DNA from 2 places in the Giesbergeria sinuosa genome. Region 1 is predicted to be linked to the other one. Evidence: riboswitches for the same ligand, from Rfam matches in the RefSeq annotation. Region 1 holds a riboswitch; the other holds the start of a gene.

Region 1 (4,882 bases):
GCGCACCGCCAACAAGCCACGCCGTCCGTAGTCGATACGGGCACCATCCATATAAACCGCCCCCGTTACTGGGCGCAGCAAACCGTTGAGGTGTTGCAGCAGCGTGGTCTTGCCGGAGCCGTTCGGCCCCAAAATGGCATGGCGACCAGCACGGCGCAGGCTCATCGAGCACGCTTGCAGGCCGGGGCGGCCATCGGGGTAGTGGTAGTCCACCTGCCGCAGTTCAAACAGGGCACTCATGGCAAATACCTCACGAGCAGCAACAGCCCCAGCCCGGCCACCACGCCAATGGCGGTGTCGCGGCGGGCATGGGCAAACACCGGCATCACAAAATGCAAGCGGCCATCGCTACAGCGGGCATCGGCGGCCCACTGCAAACCCCGCGCCCGCAGCGCCACCTGTGCCGCTAAATTAGCCACTAGCAGCCCCAGTGAGCGCAAAGCACGGCCTCGGTTGCTAAAGCCTAACCTGGCTGTTTGGGCAGCCACGGTGTCGTGGCAGGCCTCAGAGAAGACAAAAATCAGCCGATAGCACAGCACCATCAGGTCGAGCAGAATGTCGGGCAGCCGCAGCTGGCGTAGCAGTGCAATCAGGTGCGCCAATGGTGTGGTGAGCACCAGCGTCAACAGTGCCGCTAGCGCCGCCACCGAGCGCGCGGTCACCATCGCCACATCCGATAACGCATGGGGCGCAATATGCCAAGCCAGTGCCCCTGGTGGCTCCCACACCACCGAGACCAGCAAGGAAGCACCCGACAACAGCAAAAAACCCAACGGCCCTGCTGCCACCCGGATGTAGCAACGCCAAGGCACCCCGGCCCCACGCCACACTAGCAGCACACAAACCAAGGCCACCCCCAAAGCGGCACTGGGGGTGCGCGCTACATAGGCGGCCAACAGCGCAGCCAAGGTAAAAATAGCCTTGGCGCGGGGGGTAACGTGGCTCCAGTGGTTGTGGTGGGCGGCTCGTTCAATCCACACGGCCTGCTGCCTGTGGGGGCGTGGTATCCGCTGGGGCTTGGCGTAGTTTTTCCCGGGTGACAGAAGCGCCCAGCCAATAACCAATCACCCCAGCCCCCAATGCGGCTTGCAACGCAAACAACAGGGAGGCGATCTCGCCACTGGCAGGCTCGATCAGTGGCGCAAACCATGCTTGGTAGTCTGGTGCGATGGTCTGAATCAGGTTTTGTGCCTCGGCATCGGCACCGCCAAAGGCTTCAGTGCCGGGGGCTGGAGCAGGCACCCACCACAAAGGAAAAACCGACAGCAGCAGCACCGCAGCCCAAATCAACCAGTTTGACTTTTTCATGCCTGCCCCTTGGTGGGTTGCAGCAGGTGCATACCACGCATCTCATCTTGGTTAAAACGCTGCAAGGCGTTCATCACCAGCACGGTGAGCAAGCCTTCACTGATGGCTAAAGGAATTTGGGTCAGGGCAAAAATGCCGCCAAACTTGGTCAGAGAGCCTGCAAAACCACCCACCGGATCAGGAAAGGCCCACGCCAATTGCACCGAAGTGGTCAGGTAGGTGGACAAATCACCCAGGCATGCAGCCAGAAACACCCCCAACGCCAAAGAACAGCCCAGTGCCTTGGCTAGCCGAAACACCGCATAGGCGCAAAACGGCCCGACGATGCCCATAGCAAATAAGTTGGCTCCTAGTGTGGTCAGGCCGCCGTGCGCCAGCAGCAGGGCTTGAAACAACAACACCACCAAAGCGATGGGCACCATAGCCCCAGGGCCAAACAGCAACGCCCCCAAGCCAACGCCGGTTGGATGCGAGCAACTGCCCGTGACCGAGGGCAACTTGAGTGCCGAGAGCAAAAAACTGAAAGCCGCCGCCACGCCTAACAACATCCGTTGTTCTGGGTGCTGGCGAATATCGCGGCGCATGGCGTGCAAGCCATAGGCCAAGAAAGGCGCAGAGGCGATAGACCAGCCCAGCGCGTGCTCCAGTGGAAGAAAGCCTTCCATGATGTGCATTCGAATCCTCCCGTCGAATGGTTCATAAAAACACCATGCGGGGGCGATCAAAGCACACAAGCACTCCAGTAGGGCCGGAGTGCGATTGCAGGCAGTTTTCCCGTCACCCCGGGGAATGGTGCTGACATTTTTCGGGCCGGTCTTCTGGCTCGCCATCATCCTTGTCCGCGCCTTCCCATGTTTGGTAACACAGTGGCATGTGCGGGGTCGTCTGGCTTACAGCAGCGGGGGCTGCGCCGGAATGGCTGCACTGCTGTGCAACGTCACCGGCTTCCCGTTTAACGCAAACACCCTCAGAAGGAGTTTGCGCACCCGAAAGTCGGGCATTCTACAGGCTCAAGCGCCAATGGCTCCTGTAGCGCGCAACTGCGCACGTTGTGCTGCATCCAGCCCCCACTCCTGCAATACCTCGTCGGTATGTTGGCCCAAGGCCGGAGGGGCACTGCGGTAGCGCACCGGAGTGGCGCTCAGGCGCATGGGGTTGGCTACCCCCGCCACCTGTGCAATGCCATCGCCTGCATAGCGCGGCAGGTTGATACGCAAGCCACGGGCCTGCACCTGTGGATCGTCAAAGGCTTGGGCAATGGTGTTGATGGGGCCACAAGGCACCGCCTTGTCTTCGAGCAAAGCGACCCATTCCGCGGTGGTGCGGGTTTGCATCACTGGCACCAACAACTCCAGCAGTGCCGCCCGGTGGCGTACCCGTGCTGTGTTGCTGGCAAAACGTGCATCCTGTGCCCATTGTGGTTGGCCAATGGCAGCACAAAAGCGGGCAAACTGGCCATCGTTGCCAATGGCCAGCAGCACGTTGCCATCGCTGCTGCGAAAGTCTTGGTAAGGGGCCAGGCTCGGATGGATATTGCCTCCCCGGCCAGGTGCTTGGCCGGTTGCCAAAAAACCTGCTGCTTGGTTGGCTAACGTTGCCATGCCCACATCGAGCAAGGCCATGTCGATGTGCTGCCCTAGCCCGGTGGTGTGGCGGGCCTGTAGTGCGGCCAAGATGGCGTTGCTGGCATACAGGCCGGTGAAAATATCGATCACGGCCACCCCTACACGCAGCGGGCCACCACCGGGCTGGGCGTCTGCGTGGCCGGTGATGCTCATCAGGCCGCACAGAGCCTGCACCATCAAGTCGTAACCGGCGCGTTCGGCATAGGGGCCATCCTGCCCAAAACCCGTGATGGAGCAATAAATCAGGCGGGGGTTCAGGGCTTGGAGGCTGTCGACATCGAGGCCATACTGCTGCAAGCCGCCCACCTTGAAGTTTTCTACCAATACATCGGCCTGTTGGGCCATGCGGCGCAGCAAGGCTTGCCCCTCTGGGTGGGCCATATCGATGGTGATAGAACGCTTATTGCGGTTGCAGGCGGTAAAGTAGCTTGCTTGATCGGTGTCGTTGCCATCCACATCCTGCAAGAAAGGCGGCCCCCAGTGGCGGGTGTCATCACCCACGCCGGGGCGCTCCACCTTGACCACGTCGGCGCCCAGATCGGCCAGCATCTGTGTACACCAAGGCCCGGCCAGCACCCGCGATAGATCTAGCACTTTGATACCGGCCAAAGCACCCGCTGGAGTGGTGGCGGCGCAGGGGAAATCGGCAGTATTCATCAGACTATCCAGCCTCAAAAAACAAGGGAAAAGCCCCGCAGAGCGCACGGCACTGCGGGGCAGGAGTCACCGTGGCAAGTGTGGGTTAATTAGCAAAGGCGGCAATGCCGGTTTGGGCACGGCCCAAAATCAGGGCGTGGATGTCGTGGGTGCCTTCGTAAGTGTTGACCACTTCCAAATTGACCAAGTGGCGGGCCACACCAAATTCGTCGCTGATGCCATTGCCGCCCATCATGTCGCGGGCCAAGCGGGCAATGTCCAATGCCTTGCCGCAACTGTTGCGCTTGATGAGTGAGGTGACTTCCACCACGTTTTGGTGTTCATCTTTCATGCGGCCCACGCGCAGACAGGCTTGCAGGCCGAGGGTGATTTCGGTTTGCATGTCGGCCAGTTTTTTCTGGATGAGCTGGTTGGCGGCCAAGGGGCGGCCAAATTGTTTGCGATCCAGGGTGTATTGGCGGGCCATCTGCCAGCAAAACTCTGCGGCCCCCAGCGCCCCCCAAGCAATGCCAAAGCGGGCGCTATTGAGGCAGGTGAACGGGCCTTTGAGGCCGCGCACTTCAGGAAAGGCGTTTTCTTCGGGCACAAACACGCTGTCCATGACGATTTCGCCGGTGATAGAGGTGCGCAAGCCCACCTTGCCGTGGATGGCTGGAGCCGATAGACCCTTCCAGCCCTTTTCGAGGATAAAGCCGCGAATGGGGCCGACAGCGCCGCCTTCGGAGACCTCTTTGGCCCAGACCACAAATACATCGGCCACCGGGCTGTTGGTGATCCACATTTTGGCGCCAGTGAGCTGATAGCCACCCGGCACCTTTTGCGCACGGGTCACCATGCTGTTGGGGTCGGAGCCGTGGTCGGGTTCGGTCAGGCCAAAGCAGCCGATGTATTCACCGCTGGCCAGTTTGGGCAGGTATTTTTGCTTTTGCGCTTCGGTGCCAAACTCATAGATGGGCACCATCACCAGCGAGCTTTGCACGCTTGCCATAGAGCGGTAGCCCGAATCAACGCGTTCAATTTCGCGGGCAATCAGGCCATAGCTGACGTAATTGAGGCCGGGGCCGCCGTATTGCTCGGGGATGGTAGGGCCCAGCAGACCCAACTCGCCCATCTCACGGAAGATGCTGCTGTCCATCTTTTCGTGGCGGAAGGATTCAAGCACACGCGGGGCCAGCTTGTCTTGGCAATAGGCGGCAGCGGCATCGCGCACCATGCGCTCATCATCGGTCAATTGCTGGTCGAGCAAAAAAGGGTCGTTCCATTGAAAGTTGCTGGCCATGGGTGTCTCCTGA
Region 2 (4,882 bases), on a different contig from region 1:
CCGCATTGTTTGGCTATGTGCGCAGCCCCTTGCGGTGCCGTGGTGGGTGCAGGCACCAACACCCCCCCCGAACAGCCCGTGCATTGGCAGGGCGCTCCACCACAACACCAGCGGCGTGTATGGGCTTACCACCTTGGCCGTCTGCTCGGCTATGCCGCTGTGGGCGCTCTGGCCGCAGTAGCAATGCAAAGTTTGGCTTGGCTCACAGTGCAAAGTGCGGCCTTGCGCCCGGCTTGGACGATGCTGCATGTGGGCGTGCTGGCTTGGGGGTTGATGATGGTGGTGTTGGCTCGCCAACCCGCTTGGGTAGAACAAACCGGACGGAGCCTCTGGCAGCGGGTGCGGCCTGTGGTGGCTAAACCGGGGGGCGTGTTTGCAACAGGTTTTCTGTGGGCCTTGATGCCCTGCGGTCTGCTTTACTCGGCCTTGTTAGTGGCCTCTCTCAGTGGCAGTGCAGTGTCGGGTGCCATCACTATGGCCCTGTTTGCCGTGGGCAGTGGCCTGTGGCTGGTGGCAGGGCCGTGGCTGTGGCTGCGTTTACGCCAGCGCCTCAAGGTGCATGGCGACCGTGGCACACGACTGGCAGGCATTTTGCTCTGTGGTGTGGCCTTATGGGCACTGTGGCTTGATGCCACCCATGGGCCAGAACTGTGGTGCAGTTGATGGCCCGGTTGCGTTACAACGCGGCATATCCCTTCCAAAACATATAAACCGCCAGCACCAGCAATAAGCTGGCAAAAACCCGCTTGAGTTGGCGCACAGGCAAACTGTGGGCCGCACGAGCGCCCAGAGGGGCCGTGAATACACTGCACGCGGCAATTACGCCCAAAGCTGGCAACCACACATAACCCATGGAATGTGCAGGTAGACCGGGCACCGAAAAGCCCCCCAGCACATAACCAGCCACGTTGAACACTGCAATCGGAAAACCCAAGGCGGCGCTGGTAGCCACAGCATTGTGGATGGGCACGTTGCACCAAGTCATGAAGGGCACGCTGATAAACCCCCCCCCAGCCCCCACCAACCCAGCCAAAAAACCAATGCCACTGCCAGCGGCTACCTGTCCTGCCACCCCTGGCATTTGTCGGGATGGTGCTGGTTTGCGGTCACGGAACATCTGCAATGCAGAAAAACCCACAAAGACCCCAAAAAACAGTGCCAAAAAAGACCCTTTAAGCAAGGAGAACACCCCCAAGCTGGCCGCCATCCCTCCCAAAGCGATACCGGGGGCCAACCGCTGAACCAAATCCCAACGCACAGCACCACGGCGGTGGTGCGCACGCACACTGGAGATAGATGTAAACAAAATAGTAGCCATCGCCGTGGCAATGGCCATCTTGACGGCCAAATCAGGAGATACAGCCCGCTCAGTCAGAAAATAGGTCAGAAAAGGCACCAACATCATGCCGCCACCAATACCGAGCAGTCCGGCAAAAAAGCCCGTACACAGGCCCAGCAAGGCCAACTCAACAATTAGCAGGGTATCGAACATAAATGGTGGGGGGGGGGATCAAGGGGAGCAGGCCCGCCTGACCAGAGGCTGCTGGGAGTGCCCCAGACACGATACAGACTGGGGAGGGCAAGACAATGAAGGTGTCTGCCAGTGCCACCGAACCTGCATCCTGAACCGGGGGTTCAGGGGGGCAAGGGCAGCCAGGTGTTGGGTTCATCTGACGCGAGACGATCACGCTCACCGGGCAATGTACCAAGCCCAGGCTCAATGAGCATTGGTTCAAGGAAATATAAAGCCCAGCAGCACCGCAGACAGGCCGATTGTAGCGGTACTGGGCGGCCATAGGCGCTGGCCCACCACAGCCACCACACCTCAACCGGGTGTGGTGCCGTCTTGCAGTGCCGTATCGAGGCGCTCCAACAAGGCCTGGCACTTGGCCTGCATTTCGGGGCCAGAGACGCTTTGTGCCAAGATAGCCGCCTCTTGGGCTTGCACCAGTGCATTGGCCGCAGCAGCTTCTGCCTGTTCAGCGCGCGTCAGGGCCGTCTTTTCGGCTACCGCCGCCTTGACCATCTCAAAAGCCAGATTGATAGCCGCCTGCACAGCAATTTGTTCACGCAACCGCACCTTGCCACCGTCACGGATCTGGGTCATGGCCTTGTCTACCCGTGCGGCGGCTTCCCGCAGGTAGGCTTCGCCACCTTCAGGGCAACTCAGCAGCAGGCTCTGCTGCATGATCTGCACCTCGATTTTCTTCATCATCATGCGCCACCCTCTTTCTCTGCGGGACTGGCTGGCAAGGTTTCCATCAAAGCATCCATGCGGGAGCGGGCCGTTTGCAGGCGGGATTTGAGCATGTCATGCTCACGGGTGAGGGCGCTGATCTGCTCGGCCTGCCCAGTGCTGGTTTGTTGCAAGGTGTCGCGCTCCTGGGTAAGGGCAGCAATTTGTGCCAGTTGTGCCTGCCCTGCCTGTTGCAAGGTTTGGCACTCTTGGCGCAAGGCAGTCACTTGGGTGGCCTGCTCGGTGCTGGTCTGCTGCAAGGCCGCATGGGCCTGCTGCAAGGCGGCATGCTCCTTGTGCAAAGCCGCCAGTTTTTCTGTTTGGGGTGCCGTATTGCGCAGCAATTCTTCATGCTGACGGGTCAAGGCGACCAATTGTTCTGTTTGGGCGGCGTGGACTTTCTGCAAGGCATCGCGCTCCTGCTCCAGATGTAGGCTCTTGGCCTCTTGCCGCAGTCCATCCTCTTGCAGGGCCGTATGGGCCTGGACGAGCATATCGTGCTCTTCCAGTAGCCGCACTATCTGTTCAGCTTGTTGCTCGCGTATCTTTTCCAGCGCCTGTCGATCACGGGCCAAATCGGCCAGCTGTTGCGCCTGCTGCTGCTGAGTCTGCTGAGACTGGGTCAGGCGTTGGAGCAGGTGCTCCACACGCGCGGTGATGAGATCGATGGTTTGCAAGGGGGCCATGCCTGCAATTGTAGGGTTGCCAGTGGCCAAAGCGCCGTAGAATCCGCGCCGTTGGTGCTCTTGGTGTGGTTCACATGCCGAAGTTCAACGGGAAGCAGGGAGGAAAGCCCCCATCAAGGGGGCTGCCGAGCCTGCGCTGCCCCCGCAACGGTCAGCGGACGAGTCCATGCCACTCTCTCTTCAGCCACACGCCACTGGATGCCTTGAACAAGCACTGGGAAGGCGCTGAAGGGTGCTCCGCCAGCCCGGATACCGGCCAACACGGTGGTCGCACATAGCCTTGGTGGCTAGTGTGGCTGTATCACCCAACGCTGGCGGGGAAGCCAGCACGGGTTGCATTCTGATTGTGTTCCCATGAAGATCTCTACCGTCCCAGGCTGCCCCAGCGTTGCCCTGAATGTGCGCCCTGTGGTTTGGGCCTGTGCCCTGTTGTCTGCACTGTCTGCACACGCACAACAAACCTCAGATGCCCCAGGCCCACTGCTATTGGCACAGAACCTGCACACACCCTCGCTGTCTGATGTGGTGGTCACGGCAACCCGCACGCCACAACCTTTGGCCGACTTGGTGGCCGACGTCTCCATTGTGGATCGCGAAACGCTTGAATCTAGTGGTGCCAGTGTGTTGGCGGATGTGCTGGCCCGGCTGCCGGGCTTAGAAATCTCGCGCAATGGTGGCCCTGGCAATGCCAGCAGTGTGTTTGTGCGTGGGGCTGAATCGCGCTTCACAGCGGTCTATATCGACGGCGTACGGGTGGACTCCCAATCGACGGGTGGCGCACAATGGGAACAGATTCCGTTGGCACAGATGGAGCGCATTGAGGTATTGCGTGGCCCGGCAGCGGCCGTGTATGGCTCAGACGCTATTGCTGGCGTGATCCAATTATTTACCCGCAAGGGCGAAGGCCCAGCCCAACCCATGGTTGGGGTAGGTTTGGGCAGCCAAGGCACACGCAAAATAGAGGCGGGCATCAGTGGCAGCACTGGCACCGATGGTGCCTTGGACTATGCACTGGGCCTGCACCGTACCACTAGCGATGGTTTTGATACCAAAACCAGCGGCAGCCACCACCCAGACCGCGATGGCTACCGCAGCACATCGGCCAATGCCCGCCTAGGCCTGCGCATCAACACGCAACACCGTTTGGATGCCACCCTGCTGGCGCAACGGCTCCACTCTGATTACGACGCTTTCAGCTACACCCCTGCTGCGCCTGCCGATGACCGCAATTTGCATCGCCTGCGCACGGCGGGTTTGAGCTGGCAGGCGCAATGGAGTGAGGCGTACCGCACGCGTCTCTCTGTGACGGAGGCGGCCAGCCGCTACGAAACCACGCCTTCGCCCTACCTGACAGAAACCACACTGCGTGGCTACCTATGGCAGCACGATTACCAATGGGGCGCACATCGCTTTAACGCAGCCCTCGAGCGCCGCGAAGACCAGCTCTACAACCCAGCTTTGGATGCTTGGGGGGTCACGCTAGACCGCCAACGTTCACAGGATGGGGTTGCACTGGGTTATGGCTACAACGCAGGGGGGCATACCGTACAGCTCAATGCCCGCCACGACAACGACAGTGAATTTGGGGGTCAGAACACAGGGAGTTTGGCCTATGGCTATGCCCTCACCCCCCAATGGCGAGCCACAGCCTCGGTGGGCACAGCGTTTCGGGCGCCCACTCTGTACCAGCGTTTTAGCGAGTACGGTGTCGCCACACTGCAACCAGAAAAAAGCCGCAACGCCGAAATTGGCCTGCGTTGGGCTGAAAAAAGCAGCACTTTCTCAGTGACGGCCTACCGCAACCGGGTACGCAATTTGATCTCCTTCGTAGGGACGGGTGCTTGTGCTTCTGATTTTGGCTGCTACGCCAACACCGCCCGCGCCCAATACGAAGGCGTGACGGTGGCAGGCTCCTACCGGCTGGCTGGGGTGCAGTGGCGCGGCTCAGTGGACTGGCAAA

What was found. A riboswitch is a leader RNA that binds a small molecule or an ion and turns the genes downstream of it on or off. The one in region 1 is predicted to bind cobalamin.
Region 2: it holds a riboswitch for cobalamin, as region 1 does, so the genes downstream of both, ACFO6X_RS03555 (TonB-dependent receptor domain-containing protein) here and ACFO6X_RS01555 (energy-coupling factor ABC transporter permease) in region 1, are expected to answer to the same signal.

The regions. Positions count from the first base shown of each region.
Region 1 covers NZ_JBHSHJ010000001.1:343,814-348,695, forward strand. Annotated here, with positions in the region: gene ACFO6X_RS01540 (energy-coupling factor ABC transporter ATP-binding protein) at 1-240, opposite strand, end outside; gene cbiQ (cobalt ECF transporter T component CbiQ) at 237-980, opposite strand; gene ACFO6X_RS01550 (energy-coupling factor ABC transporter substrate-binding protein) at 970-1,308, opposite strand; gene ACFO6X_RS01555 (energy-coupling factor ABC transporter permease) at 1,305-1,973, opposite strand; cobalamin riboswitch at 2,100-2,313, opposite strand; gene ACFO6X_RS01560 (CaiB/BaiF CoA transferase family protein) at 2,319-3,590, opposite strand; gene ACFO6X_RS01565 (acyl-CoA dehydrogenase) at 3,676-4,869, opposite strand.
Region 2 covers NZ_JBHSHJ010000002.1:197,370-202,251, reverse strand. Annotated here, with positions in the region: gene ACFO6X_RS03575 (sulfite exporter TauE/SafE family protein) at 1-663, shown strand, start outside; gene ACFO6X_RS03570 (sulfite exporter TauE/SafE family protein) at 677-1,492, opposite strand; gene ACFO6X_RS03565 (cell division protein ZapA) at 1,826-2,212, opposite strand; gene ACFO6X_RS03560 (hypothetical protein) at 2,215-2,922, opposite strand; cobalamin riboswitch at 2,958-3,197, shown strand; gene ACFO6X_RS03555 (TonB-dependent receptor domain-containing protein) at 3,277-4,882, shown strand, end outside.